DNA from 4 places in the Streptomyces sp. NBC_00376 genome. Region 2 is predicted to be linked to each of the others. Evidence: riboswitches for the same ligand, from Rfam matches in the RefSeq annotation. Region 2 holds a riboswitch; each other region holds the start of a gene.
What was found. A riboswitch is a leader RNA that binds a small molecule or an ion and turns the genes downstream of it on or off. The one in region 2 is predicted to bind cobalamin.
Positions count from the first base shown of each region.

Region 1: it holds a riboswitch for cobalamin, as region 2 does, so the genes downstream of both, OG842_RS04270 (ABC transporter substrate-binding protein) here and cobN (cobaltochelatase subunit CobN) in region 2, are expected to answer to the same signal.
Region 3: it holds a riboswitch for cobalamin, as region 2 does, so the genes downstream of both, OG842_RS27535 (prenyltransferase/squalene oxidase repeat-containing protein) here and cobN (cobaltochelatase subunit CobN) in region 2, are expected to answer to the same signal.
Region 4: it holds a riboswitch for cobalamin, as region 2 does, so the genes downstream of both, OG842_RS13230 (ribonucleoside-diphosphate reductase subunit alpha) here and cobN (cobaltochelatase subunit CobN) in region 2, are expected to answer to the same signal.

Region 1 covers NZ_CP107960.1:903,076-907,876, forward strand. Annotated here, with positions in the region: gene gndA (NADP-dependent phosphogluconate dehydrogenase) at 460-1,899, shown strand; gene OG842_RS04260 (VOC family protein) at 2,139-2,486, opposite strand; adenosylcobalamin (AdoCbl) riboswitch at 3,142-3,278, shown strand; gene OG842_RS04270 (ABC transporter substrate-binding protein) at 3,299-4,279, shown strand; gene OG842_RS04275 (FecCD family ABC transporter permease) at 4,276-4,801, shown strand, end outside.
Region 2 covers NZ_CP107960.1:739,139-743,939, forward strand. Annotated here, with positions in the region: gene cobN (cobaltochelatase subunit CobN) at 1-2,733, opposite strand, end outside; cobalamin riboswitch at 2,805-2,953, opposite strand; gene cobG (precorrin-3B synthase) at 3,000-4,319, shown strand; gene OG842_RS03495 (precorrin-8X methylmutase) at 4,394-4,801, shown strand, end outside.
Region 3 covers NZ_CP107960.1:6,096,271-6,101,071, reverse strand. Annotated here, with positions in the region: gene OG842_RS27545 (aldehyde dehydrogenase) at 1-9, opposite strand, end outside; gene OG842_RS27540 (MBL fold metallo-hydrolase) at 290-1,330, shown strand; cobalamin riboswitch at 1,541-1,678, shown strand; gene OG842_RS27535 (prenyltransferase/squalene oxidase repeat-containing protein) at 1,793-3,067, shown strand; gene OG842_RS27530 (SCO2322 family protein) at 3,064-3,750, shown strand; gene OG842_RS27525 (energy-coupling factor transporter transmembrane component T) at 3,747-4,801, shown strand, end outside.
Region 4 covers NZ_CP107960.1:2,993,426-2,998,226, reverse strand. Annotated here, with positions in the region: gene OG842_RS13230 (ribonucleoside-diphosphate reductase subunit alpha) at 1-2,086, opposite strand, end outside; cobalamin riboswitch at 2,229-2,356, opposite strand; gene mctP (monocarboxylate uptake permease MctP) at 2,525-4,159, opposite strand; gene OG842_RS13220 (DUF3311 domain-containing protein) at 4,156-4,410, opposite strand; gene OG842_RS13215 (GntR family transcriptional regulator) at 4,636-4,801, opposite strand, start outside.

The DNA of each region.
Region 1 (4,801 bases), 160 kb from region 2:
GCGCTGGCGACTCCGATGTAACAGCGCTCCATTCGCCTTCTCCTCACTTGGTTCGAAGAAAGCTATATCCGCACTCCTCGGCCGCGCCAAACCGCCCTTACCATGAAATACGCAGCCGACGAACTACGAGGGGCTGGACGATCCAGGCGGGCACCGGCCAGCCCGCGAGCGCGACACCGCCGTGCGATTCACCCTCAGAGATCACCACTACGCGGTGCTATGACACGCGCTGGCTGTGCGTCTCCGCACCAGGCCTGAATGTGACACCGCCGGGGCCCGCTCCGCATGGACCAAACGGTCGTACCACAGAGCGCGAACGACCATCCGGGGATCATTTGCGACACCATGACAGCCTCCCAGTCCGCGATCGTCTGTACCTCGTAAGCTCAGTAGCCCGTTCCATCATGGTGGCCGGCCGAACTGCCGAAGACCACGAAACCGGAAGCAGGCAGAGCCGCAATGAGCAGCACAGCGCAGATCGGTGTCACGGGACTTGCCGTCATGGGACGCAATCTGGCCCGGAATTTCGCACGCAACGGATACACCGTTGCTGTACACAACCGCACGGTGGCTCGCACCCACGAACTCGTCGAACGGTTTGGCAGTGAGGGTGATTTCATCGCGACCGAGAGTGCCGAGGAATTCGTGGCAGCCCTGGAAAGACCACGACGTCTGGTCGTCATGGTGAAGGCCGGAGAGGCCACGGACGCAGTGATCGCGGAGTTCACGCCTCTCTTGGAGCCCGGCGATGTCATCATCGACGGAGGCAACGCGCACTTCGCAGACACGCGCCGCCGAGAGCGCGAGTTGCGCGAGCAGGGCATCCACTTCGTCGGCACCGGCGTCTCCGGCGGCGAAGAAGGCGCACTCAACGGACCGAGCATCATGCCAGGCGGCAGCAGAGAATCTTATGACTCGCTTGGGCCGATGCTGGAAAAGATCTCCGCGAAGGCCAAGGACGGCGCCCCGTGTGTCACGCACATCGGTCCTGACGGCGCCGGACACTTTGTAAAAATGACGCATAATGGCATCGAGTACGCGGACATGCAGCTCATCGGCGAGGCCTACCAGCTGCTCCGCGACGTGGCCGGATACTCCCCCGCGCAGATCGCGGACATCTTCCGCGCCTGGAACACCGGGCGCCTGGACTCCTACCTCATCGAGATCACCGCAGAAGTGCTCTCACATGTCGATGCGGCGACCGGTAAGCCCTTCGTGGATGTTGTGCTCGACCAGGCGGAGCAGAAGGGCACCGGTCGTTGGACAGTACAGGTCGCCCTCGATCTGGGTGTTCCTGTCTCCGGCATCGCCGAGGCCGTCTTCGCCCGCTCCGTCTCCGGCCACGCCGCCCTCCGTGATGCCTCACGCCACCTCGCAGGACCGACCGCCCGCAAGCTCGGTGAGGACAAGGCGGCGGCATTCGCCGACCAGGTCGAGCAGGCACTGTATGCCTCGAAGATCGTCGCCTATACCCAGGGCTTCCACGAGATCGCGGCCGGCAGCGAGCAATACGATTGGGACATCAACCTCGGGAAGGTCGCCGCGATCTGGCGCGGCGGATGCATCATCCGGGCCGCGTTTCTCGACAGGATCACCAGCGCCTACGAAACCCAGCCTCAGATGGCAAGCCTCCTCTCGGACAAGAGCTTCGCCGAGGAAATCGCCGCCGCACAGAACGACTGGCGCACCGTGATCGCCACCGCCACTGCCCAGGGCGTCCCCACCCCCGCCTTCGCCGCCACCCTCGCCTACTACGACTCCCTGCGCGCCGAGCGCCTCCCCGCCGCCCTCACTCAAGGCCAGCGCGACTACTTCGGCGCACACACCTACCACCGCATCGACCGCAACGGCGCCTTCCACACCCTCTGGGGCGGCGACAAAACCGAAGTCGAAAGCTGACCAACACCCGCAAAGCTGACCGCAAGAAGCGCGGCTCACGAGGCGGCCGCCCACCGAAGTTCGACAAGATCGGTTACCGGGCTCGGCACGCGGTCGAGTGCGGCATCAACCGCCTCAAGCGCCACCGGGCCGTGGCCACGAGATACGACAAACTCGCGGTCCGCTATGAGGCCACCGTCCTTATCGCGGCCACCAACGACTGGCTGCGACCTGCGCTTTCGCCCAAGGTGCGGAGGCCTTCAGCGGTGGCCCAGCACGTTGACCACCCTTCCGCTGGGGTCGCGGACGAAGAACCGCCGCACGCCCCACTCCTCATCCTGCAAGGGGTGCACGATCTCCGCGCCGCTGTCCCGCATGACCGCATGAGCCGCATCCACGTCGTCCACCTCGACACTCATGTCGGGGGTGACGGGCGCGGTCTTGTCACTGGTCATGACGCTGATCTGCGCTGCCGGGGCGGACGCGGAGGCGAGCGTCATGATCCAGCCGTGGTTCATGACCTCTTCGAAGCCCAGCAGGCCATAGAACTCCCGGCTCTCCTGCGCGGCCTCCGACTGAATGTTGGGCACAACACGGCGAACGGCCATCGACGACTCCAAGTGAGAACAAACGTGTCTCTGTGTCTCCCCAGAAGTACTACGCCACGTCCGCCGCCGCACACACTTTCGCAACACGCTTGAGACGCGGTGCTCCTCGGTCGAACGCATCACGAGCTGATGGCAGAACCGGAGTTGGCGTGGTGGCATCGCAGCTGCTGACCGCGCACCCATGCCGCCCACTGATTCGTTGGCTCTCGTATGACTGGTCGGGGAGATCTGACAGAGGCGGAGTGGCGACGTCTGGAGCCGCTTCTGCCGACAGACAACAACCGCTGCGGGCGATGGCGCGACCACCGTCCTCTTCTGCGTCAGCGGGGGAGTAGGCGTCCAGAAACCGGTAGAGCGGTACCTCTCAGTCCTCCAGCGGCGGTGTCCGGGCCTCACGGCAACGGCCTGAAAACCTCTGCACCCACGTGCTCGATGTCCAGAACCGGCCGGGCCTCGACGAACTTTCCGTGGCGAGCCGTGTCTGTCCCACGTCCAGTAGGTAAGGATGGCGCCCTTCAGGGGCGGGCGAGCCCGCCGGTCCGGGCGGAACCCGTCCGCAGTGCCGATCGTCGTCGCGGATGTCGGTGTCCGGGGCCGCCCAAGGCCGACAGCGCAATGGGCATGACCTGCGGAATACGCGGTCTGACAGAATGAGCTCCGAAAACTCAGGCGACGCGCGTCAGGAAACCGGTGTGAATCCGGTACGGTCCCGCCACTGTGACCGGGCTGCAACAGCCCGGAAGCCAGATACTGACCGCGCCGCCTTCTCGTACGACCCAGGGGACGAGGACATCCCCCGGAAAGGCTCGGTCATGCCCCCGATACGCCGTGTACCCCTCGCGCTCATACCCCTGCTTCTGCTGCCTCTCACCGGCTGCGGCACCGGCGGCGAAGCCAAGGCAGAGGCCGCACCGGTCGCCGACGGTTTCCCCTACACCGTCACCAATTGCGGTACGAAGACGACCTTCGACGCCCCGCCGAAGCGGGTCGTCACCATGAACCAGCACGTCACCGAGATCATGCTGGCCCTCGGGCTCCAGGACCGGCTGGCCGGGACCGCCTACCTGGACGACAGCATCCTGCCGGAGTACCGGTCCGCGTACGACAAGACCAAGGTGCTCGCGAAGGAGTACCCCTCCAAGGAGGTGCTGCTCGGCGCCAACCCCGACTTCGTCTACGGCGGGTACAGCAGCGCCTTCGACAAGACCAAGGGCCAGGACCGGGCGGGTCTCCAGAAGGACGGCATCAACACCCGGCTGAACATCGAGAACTGCACCAAGGGCAAGGTCGGCATCGACCAGCTCGCCACCGAGATCACCGAAGTCGCCAGGACCTTCGGCGTACCGGAGCGCGGCAAGAAGCTGATCGCCGAGGAACGACAGAAGATCACGACGGTCGAAACAGAACTCAAGGGCTCCGCACATCCCTCGGTGTTCGTGTACGACTCCGGCGACAGCTCCGCGTTCACGGCGGGCGGCAAGGGCATCGGCAATGAGATCGTCCGGCTCGCCGGGGGCCGGAACGTCTTCGCGGACCTCGACGCCACCTTCGGCGACGTGTCCTGGGAGCAGGTCATCAAGCGCAAGCCCGAGGTGGCCGTGATCTACGACTACGGAGGCACCACGGTCGAGGCCAAGAAGAAGCGGCTGCTGAACGACCCGGCACTCGCGGACGTGCCGGCGATCAAGAACAAGAAGTTCGCGGTACTCCCGCTGTCCTCGGCCGTGCTCGGTGTCCGGGTCGCCGACGCCGTACAGGACCTGGCCGGGCAGCTGCACCCCGGCACTCCGTGAGCGCGGGGTCCGCCCGCCCCGGCCCGAAGTCCGTCCTCCGCTCGACCCCCGTCGTGATCGGCGCCCTCACGGTGCTGCTGCTCGCGGCGGCGGTGGCCGGTCTGGTGCTCGGCCCGGTACGGATTCCGCCGGGCGAGGTATTGAGTACGGTCCTGGGCGGTGAACGCTCCGGTGCGTTCCCGACGATCGTGTGGGAGGTACGGCTGCCCAGGGTGCTGCTCGGGGCCGTCGTCGGTGCCGGTCTGGCGCTGTCGGGCGCGGTGCTCCAGGCGTTGGTGCGCAACCCGTTGGCCGATCCGTTTCTGCTGGGCGCCTCGTCCGGGGCGTCGGCGGGCGCCGCCGTGGTGGTCGTGCTGGGGGTCGGCGCCGGGGTGGCCACCGACGTGGCACTGCCCCTCGCAGCGTTCGCCGGATCCATGACCGCGCTGGTCGCCGTCTACGCGATGGCCCGGCGCGGCGGCACCATGACGACGGGCCGGCTGATCCTGGCCGGGGTGGCGATCCAGTACGTGCTGTCCGCTT
Region 2 (4,801 bases):
GCGGAAGAAGCCGCTGATGCGCAAAGTGACGTCGATGCGCGGCCGGCCGAGCTCGGCCGGCGGGATCGCCTCCAGCCCGGTCACACGGCGCGAGGCGTCGTCCCAGACCGGGCGGACGCCGAGCAGGGCGAAGGCTTCGGCGACGTCGTCACCGGCGGTGCGCATCGCGCTGGTGCCCCACAGGGACAGGCCGACCGAGGTGGGCCAGTCGCCGTTGTCGGTGCGGTAGCGCTCCAGGAGCGAGTCGGCCAGGGCCTGGCCGGTCTCCCAGGCGAGGCGCGAGGGTACGGCCTTGGGGTCGACGGAGTAGAAGTTGCGGCCGGTCGGCAGGACGTTGACCAGGCCGCGGAGCGGGGAGCCGGAGGGTCCTGCGGGAACGAATCCGCCGTCCAGGGCGTGCAGGGCGTGGTCGAGTTCGTCGGTCGTGGCCGCCAGCCGCGGGACGACCTCGCGGGCGGCGAAGGCGAGGATGTCGGCGACCGCCCGAGGGTGCCCGGCCGCCACCTCGGCGACGGCGTCCGGGGACCAGTCGGCGTCCTCCATCGCCTGGACCAGTGCGCGGGCCCGCTCCTCCGCCTCGTCGGCGGTGACGCGGGTCGCGGCGGACTCGTCGAGCCCGAGGGCCTCGCGCAGGCCGGGCAGGGAGGCGGTGCCGCCCCAGATCTGGCGGGCCCGCAGGATCGCGAGGACGAGGTTGACCCGGTCGGCGCCGGCCGGGGCTCCGCCCAGCACGTGCAGGCCGTCGCGGATCTGGGCGTCCTTGATCTCGCAGAGCCAGCCGTCGAGATGCATGATGAACTCGTCGAAGCCCTCGTCCTCGGGGCGGTCCTCCAGCCCCAGGTCGTGGTCGAGCTTGGCGGCCTGGATCAGGGTCCAGATCTGTGCGCGGATCGCCGGGAGCTTCGCCGGGTCCATCGCCGCGATCTGGGCGTGCTCGTCCAGGAGTTGTTCGAGGCGGGCGATGTCCCCGTAGCTGTCGGCCCGTGCCATCGGCGGTACGAGGTGGTCCACCAGGGTGGCGTGGACGCGCCGCTTGGCCTGCGTCCCCTCGCCCGGGTCGTTGACCAGGAACGGGTAGATCAGCGGCAGGTCGCCGAGGGCGGCGTCGGGGCCGCAGGCGGCGGAGAGGCCGGCGTTCTTGCCGGGCAGCCACTCCAGGTTGCCGTGCTTGCCGAGGTGGATCATGGCGTCGGCGCCGAAGCCGTTGTCGTCGGCGGAGGCGGCGATCCAGCGGTAGGCGGCCAGATAGTGGTGCGAGGGCGGCAGATCGGGGTCGTGGTAGATCGCGATCGGGTTCTCGCCGAAGCCGCGCGGCGGCTGGATGAGGATGAGCAGATTGCCGCGGCGCAGGGCGGCGAGCACGATGTCGCCGTCCGGGTTGCTCGACCGGTCCACGAACATCTCGCCCGGGGCGGGGCCCCAGTGCTGCTCGACGGCTTCGCGGAGCTCGGCCGGGAGGGTCGCGTACCAGCGCCGGTAGTCGGCGGCCGGGATCCGGACCGGGTTGCGGGCCAACTGCTCCTCGGTGAGCCACTCCTGGTCGTGGCCGCCGGCCTCGATCAGGGCCCGGATCAGCTCGTCGCCGTCGCCCGACACGAGGCCGGGGACCTCCTGCGTACCGAAGTCGTATCCCTGGTCGCGGAGTCGGCGCAGCAGGGCGACGGCGCTGGCCGGGGTGTCGAGACCGACGGCGTTGCCGATCCGGGAGTGCTTGGTCGGGTACGCGGACAGCACGAGCGCGATCCGCTTCTCGGCGGCCGGGATGTGGCGCAGCCGGGCGTGGCGCACGGCGATCCCGGCGACGCGGGCGGCGCGCTCGGTGTCGGCGACGTACGCGGGCAGGCCGTCCTCGTCGATCTCCTTGAAGGAGAACGGCACGGTGATCAGGCGGCCGTCGAACTCGGGGACCGCGATCTGGCTGGCGGCGTCGAGCGGGGAGACGCCCTCGTCGTTGTCCTCCCAGTCGGTGCGTGAACCGGTGAGGCAGAGCGCCTGGAGGATGGGGACGTCGAGGCCGCTGAGGACGCCGGCGTCCCAGGACTCGTCGTCGCCGCCCGCCGATGCCTCGGCCGGCCGGGTGCCGCCCGCGGCGAGGACGGTGGTCACGATCGCGTCTGCAGCGCGCAGCGCTTCGATGAGCTCGGGCTCGGGGGTGCGCAGCGAGGCGACGTACAGCGGCAGCGCGCGGGCGCCGGCGTCCTCGACGGCATCGCACAGGGCGTCCACGAACGCGGTGTTGCCGCTCATGTGGTGGGCGCGGTAGTAGAGCACGGCGACGACCGGGCCGTCGGTGCGGCGGGCGGTGCGCTCCAGCGGGCCCCAGGAGGGTGCCGGGGCGGGCGGTGCGAAGCCGTGGCCGGTGAGCAGGACGGTGTCGGAGAGGAAGCGGGCGAGCTGGTCCAGGTTGGCGGGTCCGCCGTGGGCCAGGTAGGCATGGGCCTCGGCGGCGATGCCGATGGGGACGGTGGAGGCGGCCATCAGCTGGGCGTCGGGGGCCTGTTCGCCGGTGAGGACGACGACGGGGCGTCCGGTGGCGAGGACTTGGTCGAGTCCGTCCTGCCAGGCGCGTACGCCGCCGAGGAGGCGGACGACGACCAGGTCGGCGCCGTCGAGGAGCTCGGGCAGGTCCTGGAGCGGGAGCCGGGAGGGGTTGGCGTAGCGGTAGGGGACCGGGCCGTCCGAGGCGCGGGCACTGAGCAGGTCGGTGTCGGACGTCGACAGGAGCAGGATCATGCGGCGTCGGGCCTTCCTCGGGGTGTCCACGCCCCGGGCGGTGTCGGAATGGAGTCTCCCCTGCTCGACGGAGTCGAGGGCCGGGGAAGGGAGTTCCTGACTCGCCCGGCCGGGGCCGGGCTCACAGTGGCGGGACCGTGCCGGAATCGCACCGGACTTCCTCCCCTGTCGCCGTCTGTGGCGACGACGTGCCGGATGGCCCGTCACTAGGCATAGTAAGGGCCGGTCAGCTGATGGAGGCATACGGATCCGGTCGGATGGTCGGTATGCTCGCCGCCATGCCCCCACCTGCCACTTCGCCTTCGCTGCCCGCAGACGCGTCTGCCCGGGGCCGCGGTGACGCCTGTCCCGGCACGCTGCGGCTGCACGGGGCGGACGACGGCGCTCTGGCCCGGGTCCGGTTGCCCGGTGGTCTGCTGACCGCGGTGCAGGCGGATGCGCTGGGGGCGGTGGCGGAGAGCCTGGGCGATGGTGAGTTGCATCTCACTTCGCGCGGCAATGTCCAGTTGCGCGGGCTGGGCGGGGACTGCGGTGGCGAACTGGCCGTCCGGCTGGGCGAAGCGGGGCTGCTGCCCTCCGCCCGCCACGAGCGGATACGCAACATCGTGGCCTCGCCGCTGTCGGGGCTCGACGGCCGGGGGGCGCGGGACGTCGGACCGTGGCTCCGGGCGCTGGACGAGCTGTTGTGCGCGGGCGACCGGACGGCCGGGCTGTCGGGCAGGTTCCTGTTCGTGCTCGACGACGGTCGTGGCGATGTGGACGCGCTGGGCGGCGATGTGACGCTGCTGGCGCAGGACGGCGGCGCGGCGCTGCTGCGGATCGGCACGGACCGGACCGTGGTGCGGATACCCGGCGCGCAGGCGCCGCAGGCCGCCCTCATGGCGGCCGAGGTCTTTCTGGAACGGGCGTCGGGCACCGGTGCCTGGCGCGTGAGGGATCTGCCCGGCGGCGCCGGCCCGCTTCTCGACGAGGTCGTACGGCGGTTGCGGGAGGAGGGCTCCGGCGCCGCCTCCACCGAGGACCGAGACTGCCCGCCGGGCTCGGACGGTCCCGCCCCGGGCGTGGTGACCGGCCCGCACGACGGGGCCGCGCTGTCCGTCGGCATCCCGCTGGGGCGCTTCACCCCGGCGCAGTGGCGGACCCTGACGGAGACGGCCCGGCACGGTGGGCGTGGCGAATTGCGGCTGACACCGTGGCGCGGGGTCGTCGTACCGGGGGTGGAGCGGCGGCGGGCGTCTGGGCTGCTGGACGATCTGGGGGCCACCGGCCTCGTCGTCGGGCCCGACTCCCCCTGGACCGGGGTCGGTGCCTGTATCGGCCGGCCCGGCTGCGCGAAGTCGCTGGCCGATGTGCGGGGCCGGGCGGCGGCCGTGGTGGGGCCCGTGGGCCTGCTGCCGGTGTACTGGTCCGGTTGCGAACGCCGGTGCGGCCATCCCCGCGGCGAGTGGGTCGACGTCGTCGCCACCCCCGACGGGCACCGGATCTCCCTCGTACGGGGCGAGGAGCGGGGTGCCCCCGTGAACGTCCCCGACCGCCCCGGCGTGCTCGCCGCGGCGGTGGCCGCGGCCCGCGGTACGCGCGGCTGATCCCGTACGCCCGACTCACCCTGTACCCGACTGCACCCGACCGTTGCACGCCCGAGGAAGAGAGCGAAAGCACTGTGCACCAGTACGAGAAGGACGGACCGGCGATCTACCGCCAGTCCTTCGCCACGATCCGTGCCGAGGCGGACCTCGCGGGGCTGCCCGCCGATGTGAGCCAGGTCGCGGTCCGCATGATCCACGCCTGCGGGATGGTCGACCTCGTCCGCGATCTCGCTTTCACCCCGGACGCGGTCGCCCGCGCCCGTGCCGCGCTGCGGGCCGGCGCACCCATCCTGTGCGATGTGGCGATGGTCGCCAGCGGTGTGACCCGCAAGCGGCTGCCCGCGGACAACGAAGTGGTGTGCACCCTCTCCGACCCGTCGGTGCCCGGCCTGGCGAAGGAACTGGGCACCACCCGCAGCGCCGCCGCCCTGGAGCTGTGGCGGGACCGGCTGGAGGGTGCGGTCGTGGCTGTCGGGAACGCG
Region 3 (4,801 bases), 5.4 Mb from region 2:
CTCGGTCATGACTGCTGCCTCCCGCGGCGCGGTGCGTTGCCCGAATCGGCGTCCGGTCCGGATCGGCATCCGACTCGGTATCCGACCGGGTGCCCGACCCAGGATCTGACTCTGTGTCAGAACTGATACCAGTTCCAGTTCCAGGTGTCCACGTCCGTGACAGCACCCCGAACGAGATGGTCGACCGGGGCTACTACTGGAACAAGTTCTCGTTACAGTGGGCCCGACGCACCCACACGCGGGCGCGACGGATCGCAGCAGCACGTCGCCGAGAGAGATGGGGACCTCCATGACGCAGGTGACCGACCACGGCGGGGGCGTGCACAGCATCAAGGTGCCCATCCCGGACAATCCGCTGGGCCACACCCTCGTGCACGTCCTGGACACCGATCGGGGACCGGTCCTGATCGACACCGGATGGGACGATCCCGAGGCCTGGGACACGCTCTGTGCCGGGCTCGCCGCCGTCGGCACAGAGATGGCCGACATCCACGGGGTGGTCATCACCCACCACCACCCCGACCACCACGGGCTCTCCGGGCAGGTGCGCGAGGCCTCCGGGGCCTGGATCGCCATGCATGCGGCGGACACCGCGATCGTGCGCCGTACCCGGGAGTCCGAACCCGGCAGGTGGCTGACTTATCTCGCGGCCAAGCTCACCGCGGTCGGAGCGCCCGAGGAGCATCTCGCGCCGTTGCGGGCCGCCGCGGCCGACGGGGGCCGGATGCGGACGCTGCCGGGGTTGCGGGCCGCGCTCCCGGACCGCGAGATCGTCCCCGGTGAGCTGCTCGATCTGGCGGGGCGCAGGCTGCGGGCGATCTGGACGCCGGGGCACACGCCGGGGCATGTGTGCCTGCACCTGGAGGAGGAGCACCCGGGCAATCTGCCGGGCCGGGGGCGGCTCTTCTCGGGGGATCACCTGCTGCCGGGGATCAGTCCGCACATCGGGCTGTACGAGGACCCGGACGATGCCACGGCCACCGACCCCCTCGGCGACTACCTCGACTCGCTGGAGCGGATCGGCCGGCTCGGGGCCGCCGAGGTGCTGCCCGCCCACCAATACGCCTTCACCGATGCGGCGGGGCGGGTACGGGAGCTCCTCGGGCATCACGAGGAGCGGCTGACCGGGCTGCTCGGGCTGCTGGCGGAGCCGCTGACACCGTGGGAGCTGGCCGAGCGGATGGAGTGGAACCGGCCCTGGGAGCAGATCCCGCACGGCTCCCGGAACATCGCCGTCTCGGAGGCGGAGGCGCATCTGCGGCGGCTGGTGAAGCTCGGGCGCGCGGAGGCGGTGCCGGGGGCCGATCCGGTGGCGTACATCGCGGTGTGAGGCGTGGCGGTCCGGTGGCGTGCGGCGCGGTGTGAGCGGTGGCGGTCCGGTGGCGTGCGGCACGGTGTGAGGCGTGGCGGTCCGGTGGGGTGCGGCGCGGTGTGACCGTCGCGTGCCTCGCGGTGCGAGCGCGACCTGCGGTGCGGAGCGGAACGGAGTGATGTACGTCTCGGTGTGATCAGGGGGCGCTCCTCCCGGCCCGGCCCCCGCCCGGACCCGCCCGGTACAGTGTGCGGGTCGTCATCATGCCCGTTCAGGGGGAAGCCGGTGCGAATCCGGCACTGACCACGCAGCCGTGAACCGTCTTCGCAGGCGGTGAGTCGGAATGCCCTGTCCGCGGTCGTGACCGGCTCGGACCACCGGATCCCCCGGTGGTCGGCACCGTCGAGGTATACGGAGCCGGAGCCTGGTGCCTGAGCGTGCCTGTGCCCGGTTCACCCCGCAGGAGAGGCCCCGCCCGCCATGACCGTACGTCGCAGCGCAGCAACGCTCGCCGCCACCGCCGCCGTGCTCTGCGCGGCCGCTGCGCCGGTCGCGGTGGCAGCGCCGTCCCCGTCGCCCTCGCCGTCCGTCGCGCTGCCTTCCGGGCTGTACGGCACGGCGGACCCCACCTACGACGGCGTGTGGCGGCAGTCGATGGCCTTCCTCGCCCAGCGGCTCGAAGGGGTCACCCCGGCCGCGAAGTCGGTGGACTGGCTGATCTCCCAGCAGTGCGCCGACGGTTCCTACGCCGCGTTCCGGCCCGATGCCGCCAAGCCGTGCGACGCGAAGACCGTGCGGGACACCAATGCCACCGCGGCCGCCACCCAGGCCCTGGTCGAGGTGGGCGGGCACCGCGAGACCGTGAACAACTCGGTGCGCTGGCTGAAGTCCGTGCAGAACGAGGACGGCGGCTGGGGCTACACCGCGGGCGCGCCCACTGACGCCAACTCCACCTCCCTGGTGATCGGCGCCCTCGCCCGCCAGGGGCAGCGGCTCGCGGACATCACGACGCCCGGCGGCAAGACCCCCTACGACCCGCTGCTCGCGCTCGCGATCCCGTGCGGCGGGAAGGACGGCGGTGCCTTCGCGTACCAGGCCGACAAGAAGGGCGGGCTCGCCGCCAACGCGGACGCCACCGCGGCCGCCGTGCTCGGCACGATGGGCAAGGCGATGGCGGTCGGGAACAACGCCGCAGGCAAGGCGCCCAGTTGCCGGCCCGGTCCCGGGCTCACGCCCGAGCAGGCCGCCCAGAACGGCGCCCACTACCTCACCGGTGCCCTCGCCGGCAGCGGCCACCTGAACCAGGCGCCGATGCCCGGTGCCACCGACACCACCCCGCAGCCCGACTTCGGCAACACCGCGGACGCGGTCGTCGCGCTCTCCGCGGCCGGCCACCAGGACAAGGCGGCCGGGGCCATCTCCTGGCTGAAGAAGAACTCCGCGGACTGGGCCGCCCGGAGCGGCCCCGCCGCCTACGCCCAGCTGATCCTTGCCGCCCACGCGACCGGCAACAACGCCCGGGACTTCGGCGGCGTCGACCTGGTCGCCCGGCTGAACGCGGCCGGCCCCGAGCCCGCCGCCGTGGTGACGCCCGACCCGTCCGCCGACACCGGGTACGAGCCCACGGAGAAGGACCAGGTCCACAGCGGCGACGACGTGATCGGGGGCGTGTGGTGGTACATCGGCATCGGCCTCGTCCTCGCCGCGATCGCGTTCTTCCTGATCAGCGGTCGCCGGAAGAACAGGCAGCCGTGAGGCGCGCGGGACGGACCACCGCGCTGCTGGTGGTCCTGGGCGCCGTCCTGGCCGTGCTCGGCGCGGGACCGGCCCAGGCGGCCGGCTACCGGTACTGGTCGTTCTGGGAGAGCTCCGGCTCCGACTGGACGTACGCCACCCAGGGCCCGTCCCTGGTGCGGCCGGACGACGGGGCGGTGCAGGGCTTCCGGTTCTCGGTCAGCGAGGACTCCCAGGACTCGGCGAAGCCTCGCCGCGCCCCCGACTTCGCGAAGATCTGCGCGGTCACCCCGGCGAAGGACGGCACCAAGCGAATAGCGCTCGTCATCGACCCGGGCACGGCCGCGGACGCCCCGGCCGGTGAGACTCCGCCCGCGCCGCGTACCGCGTGTGCGCGGGTCGCCCCGGACGCGAGCGCCGCGGAGGCGCTCGCCTCGGTGGCGAAGCCGCTGCGCTACAGCAGCGACGCGATGCTCTGCGCCATCACCGGCTACCCGGGCTCCGGCTGCGGCGAACAGGTCTCCGGCGACGGGCAGGGCACGCCTGCCGGATCGGCGTCCGCCTCGGCCACACCGGCCGGGTCCGCCGCGTCCTCCGGCTCCGGCGGCTCCTCCGGCCCGTCCGCCGGGGTGCTCGTCGGTGTCGGTGCCGTACTCCTGCTCGGCATCGCCGCGGTCGTGCAGTCCCGCCGCCGCCGCGGATGACCGCCCAGACCGGCTCCGCCGTCCTGGCGCGCCGGCGTCCGCTGCGCGCCCCCGAAGCGACCCGGAGCAACGCCCTGCCCGCCGGGGCGTGGTGGCTGTGGGCGCTCGGACTCGCCACCGCCGCGTCCCGGACCACCAATCCGCTGCTGCTCGGGCTGCTGATCGCGGTGGCCGGCTATGTGGTCGCCGCACGCCGCACGGACGCGCCGTGGGCCCGTTCGTACGGGGCGTTCATCCGGATCGGGCTGTTCGTGGTCGGTGTGCGGCTCGTCTTCTCCGTCTTCCTCGGTTCGCCGATCCCCGGTACGCACACGGTGTTCACGCTCCCCGAAGTGCCGCTGCCCGACTGGGCGAAGGGGGTCAGGATCGGCGGCCGGGTCACCACCGAGCAGCTGCTCTTCGCGCTGTACGACGGGGCGAAGCTGGCCACGCTGCTGATCTGTATCGGGGCGGCGAACTCGCTCGCCAACCCGGCCCGGCTGCTGAAATCGCTGCCCGGCGCGCTGTACGAGGCGGGGGTCGCCGTCGTCGTCGCGATGACGTTCGCGCCGAACATGGTCGCCGACGTGATGCGGCTGCGCACCGCACGGCGGCTGCGGGGCCGTCCGACCGGCGGCATCAAGGCGGTCCTCCAGATCGGACTGCCGGTCCTGGAGGGCGCGTTGGAGCGGTCGGTCGCGGTGGCCGCGTCGATGGACGCGCGCGGCTACGGGCGCACCGCCCAGGTCCCGCCCGCCGTCCGCCGCACCACGAACGTCCTCACGCTCGGCGGGCTGCTCGGGGTGTGCGCCGGTACGTACGGGCTGCTGGCCGCGCAGGGCGCGGTGTACGGGCTGCCGGTGCTGATCGCCGGGCTCGTCGCCGCCATGGCCGGGCTGCGGCTCGGCGGGGCCCGCTCGGTCCGTACCCGCTACCGGCCCGACCGGTGGGGTGCGCGGGCCTGGCTGGTCGCGGGTTCGGGAGTCGCGGTGGCGGTGGCGATGATCTGGGCGAGCGTTGTCGACGAGGCGGCGCTGCACCCCGGGGTCGTCCCGCTGGTCGCGCCGGTGCT
Region 4 (4,801 bases), 2.3 Mb from region 2:
GGTACAGCGCCCGCACCTCCTCGGGGATCCAGGCGAAGCCCTGCACCGAGCCACTGGCCTCGCGCAGCGCCTCACGGGTGCGCGCGTCCCACACCCCGAGCTTCTTCAGCTCGTCCACCAGGTACGCGTTGACCTGAAGGAACTCACCGCTGAGCGTCTCGCGCTTGAAGAGGTTGGAGACCTGCGGCTCGATGCACTCGTAGACGCCCGCGATCGAGGCGATCGTCGCCGTCGGCGCGATGGCGAGCAGCAGCGAGTTGCGCATCCCGCTCTTCGCGACCCGGGCGCGCAGCGCCTCCCACCGCTCGGGCCAGTTCAGCTCGGTGTCGTAGTGGTCGGGGTGCAGCACACCGCGCGCCGCACGCGTCTGCGACCAGGCCGGAAGCGGGCCCGAGCGCTCGGCGAGCTCGCAGGACGACTCGTACGCGGCGAGCATGATCCGCTCGGAGATCTTCGTGGAGAGCGCGCGGGCCTCGGGGGAGTCGAAGGGCAGCCGCAGCTTGAAGAAGACGTCCTGGAGACCCATGGCGCCCAGGCCCACCGGGCGCCACCTGGCGTTGGAGCGGCCGGCCTGCTCGGTCGGGTAGAAGTTGATGTCGACGACCCGGTCCAGGAAGGTCACGGCGGTGCGGACGGTGGCGTCCAGCCGCTCCCAGTCGATGCCACCGTCGGCGACGAACGCGCCGAGGTTGACCGAGCCCAGGTTGCAGACCGCCGTCTCGCCGTCGTCGGTGACTTCGAGGATCTCGGTGCACAGGTTCGACGAGTGGACGACGGTGCCCGGCTCGGCGGTCTGGTTCGCGGTCCGGTTGGAGGCGTCCTTGAACGTCATCCAGCCCTGGCCGGTCTGGGCGAGGGTGCGCATCATCCGGCCGTACAGCTCACGGGCCGGGATCGTCCTGCGGGCCAGGCCCTGGGCCTCGGCGGCCCGGTACGCGGCGTCGAACTCGTCGCCCCACAGGTCGACCAGGCCGGGCACGTCGGCGGGCGAGAACAGCGACCAGTCGCCGTCCGCGTCGACCCGGCGCATGAACTCGTCCGGGATCCAGTGCGCCAGGTTGAGGTTGTGCGTACGCCGCTGGTCCTCACCGGTGTTGTCGCGCAGCTCCAGGAACTCCTCGATGTCCGCGTGCCAGGTCTCCAGGTAGACGGCGGCGGCGCCCTTGCGGCGGCCCCCCTGGTTGACCGCGGCGACGGAGGCGTCGAGCGTCTTCAGGAACGGCACGATGCCGTTGGAGTGCCCGTTGGTGCCCCGGATCAGCGAACCGCGGGAGCGGATGCGGGAGTACGACAGACCGATGCCGCCCGCGTGCTTCGAGAGCCGGGCCACCTGGTGGTAGCGGTCGTAGATCGAGTCGAGCTCGTCCAGCGGGGAGTCCAGCAGATAGCAGGAGGACATCTGCGGGTGCCGGGTGCCGGAGTTGAAGAGCGTGGGGGAGGAGGGCAGGTAGTCGAGCCGGCTCATCAGCCCGTACAGCGCCGCCACTTCGTCCACGGCGCGCTGCGAATCGTCCTCGGCCAGCCCGGCCGCGACCCGCAGCATGAAGTGCTGGGGCGTCTCGACGACCTGGCGGGTGTGCGGGTGGCGCAGCAGATAGCGGCTGTGCAGGGTCCGCAGCCCGAAGTAGCCGAAGCGGTCGTCCGCTCCGTCGGCCAGCGAACGCTCCACCAGCGCGTCGAGGGCGGCCGCGTGACGGGCGACGAACTCGGCGGTCCGGTCCGCGATCAGGCCCTCGCGGTGGCCGACGGCGACCGAGGCGGAGAAGGAGACCGCGCCCTGGCCGGCCGCCTCGTCCGCGATGGCGAGGGTCAGCAGCCGGGCGGCGAGCCGGGAGTAGGAGGGGTCCTCGGAGATCAGCCCCGCGGCGGCCTCGGTGGCCAGCGACCGCAGCTCGGCCTCGTCGGCGCGGGCGCTGCGGCCGCGCAGCGCGGCGGCGGCGACCCGGCCGGGGTCGGTGTCGGGCAGATCGGCGGTCAGTTCGGTCAGGGTCCGCAGCAGTGCGGTTCCCGGTCCGTCCTGTGCGGCGGCCTCGGACTCGGCTGCTGCGGACGCGGCGACTGCCGGATCGGCTGGCGCGATGGTCACGTGGTGCTCTCCCTCGCTCGGCTCGGGGCCGGCGGGGATCGGGGCAGCCCTGCGGGCGCGCAGACCCGGAACAGGGCAGCACTTCGCACGGCGTCCACCGGCCCAACCGCGAGGCCCGGACGTCTGGGCATCCGGTTCGGTCGAGCCGGATGCGCTGCCGGCAGGTCATCGGACTGACTCGGGGGTGCACAAAAGCGCACTGAATACACCGTTGCGGGACAGTTCCGGATTCGCACCGGATTCCCCTGCGGCGACAGCGAGGACGAGCATACATGTGGGGGCTGCCCGAAGAGGCAGCCCCCACATGTTGTGTCGGTCGGCAAATGCCGGGACCACAGGACGCGTTCTGCGGCCCTTTCGGGCAGACGGCGGACGGCCCGTCGCACCCCTTCGGGAAAGGGGCTCGACGGGCCGTCCGCAGGCCGTGGGGCGCGGTCGTCAGTGGCCGCCCGGAGCGCCCGCCGTGGCTGGCGGGAGTTCCGCCTCGACGCCCGGGTCGCCCGCGTCGGCGGTGTAGTCGGCCGGGGAGGTCTCGTCGATCCCGGCAGGTGCCTTCACGGCGTTCAGGACGAAGGTGAGCACCACCGTCACCACCACGTTCAGCACGAACGCGGTGAGGCCGATGTAGCCGATCTCGCCGATTCCGGGGATCTCCTTGGACGAGCCGCCGAAGTGCTTCTGCGTCGGCGAGGCGACCCCGTACGCGGCCACCGTCCCGTACACCATGCCGACCGCCCAGCCGGCGAGCAGCGCCCAGCGGTGGAACCAGCGGGTGAACAGGCCGCCGACCAGGGCGGGCATCGTCTGGAGGATCCAGATGCCGCCGAGCAGCTGGAAGTTGATCGCGACCGTCTTGTCCATGGTGAGGACGAAGGCGAGTGCGCCGACCTTGACCAGCAGCGACACCAGCTTGGAGACCTTGGTCTCCTGCTCCGGGGTCGCGTCCGGCTTCAGGAAGTCCTTGTAGATGTTGCGGGTGAACAGGTTGGCCGCGGCGATCGACATGATCGCGGCGGGCACCAGCGCGCCGATGCCGATGGCGGCGAACGCGACGCCCGCGAACCAGTCCGGGAACATGTTCTCGAACAGCTGCGGGATGGCCAACTGCCCGTTGTCCACCTTGATCCCGGCGGCGATGGCCATGAAGCCGAGCAGCGCCAGCAGGCCCAGCATCAGCGAGTACAGCGGCAGGATCGTGGTGTTGCGCCGGATCACGTTGCGGCTGCGGCTGGAGAGCGTCGCCGTGATCGAGTGCGGATACATGAACAGCGCCAGCGCCGAGCCCAGCGCCAGGGTGGCGTAACCCCATTGGCCCGCCTCGCCCGGCGCGAGCGCGCCGCGCGGTTTGCCGGTGGCCGGGTTGGTCTGCGAGAACGCCTCGCCCGCCTTGGCGAAGATGTCGTCGAAGCCGCCGAGCTTGATCGGGATGTAGATGATCGCCACCGCGATGACCAGGTAGATCAGCCCGTCCTTGACGAAGGCGATCAGCGCGGGTGCCCGCAGCCCGGACGAGTAGGTGTACGCGGCGAGCACCGCGAACGCGATCAGCAGCGGCAGGTCCTTGATGAACCAGTGGGTGTTCTCGCCGCCGCCGACGCCCATCACGTCCAGCACCGCCTGGATGCCGACCAGTTGGAGCGCGATGTACGGCATCGTGGCGAGGATGCCGGTGACGGCGACCGCCAGCGAGAGGCCCTTCGAGCCGAACCGCCCGCGGACGAAGTCCGAGGTGGTGACGTACCCGTGCTTGTGCGATACCGACCACAGCCGCGGCAGGAAGGTGAAGATCAGCGGGTACACGAGGATCGTGTACGGCACGGCGAAGAAGCCCGCCGCGCCCGCCGCGTAGATCGCCGCGGGTACGGCGACGAAGGTGTACGCGGTGTACAGGTCGCCGCCGAGCAGGAACCAGGTGACCCAGGTGCCGAAGGAACGCCCGCCCAGGCCCCATTCGTCGAGGCTGGCCTCGTTCTCGGCCTTGCGCCACCGTGCCGCCAGGAAGCCCATGACCGTGACGGCCACGAAGAAGAAGATGAAGACGCCGAGCGCGACGCCGTTCACGCCGTCCTTCATGCCGACGCACCCCCCTTGCGGGCGCGCTGGTCACGCTGCCACAGCTTGTACGCGATCATCGTGAGCGCGGTGGAGATCAGCACCCAGAGCATCTGGTACCAGTAGAAGAACGGAATACCGATGAAGGTGGGGTCCACCTTCGCGTACGAACTCACCCAGAGCATCGCCACGAACGGCGCGACGAGACAGAGGGCGATGACCACCCGTACCGGTGTGACGGTGGGTGGTTTTCCTTCTGGTTCTGCTGGCATGTGGCGACTCCGTCCCCTCGCTGAGCACCTTGTAATGCGCAGGAAATCTAGGGGAGGCTTCCGGTCACCGTCACCCCCCGTCCGCATTGCGGTCCGGCAACGGTCGGCCGAGTGGGTGTTCATGCTCGAAATACGGCCAAATGTACGACGTTTGGTCCGGACCGGGGTGCGCGAAAGGCCCCCGCGGAGTGATGCGTTCCACGGGGGCCGAACGATGGCGCGGACTCAGTCCGTGGGCCGCTTCAGGCGCGCCACGAACTTGTACCGGTCGCCGCGGTAGACCGAACGCACCCACTCCACCGGTTCGCCCTGTCCGTCGAGCGAGTGCCGGGAGAGCATCAGCATCGGCAGGCCCACGTCCGTACCGAGCAGCCCGGCCTCGCGCGGGGTG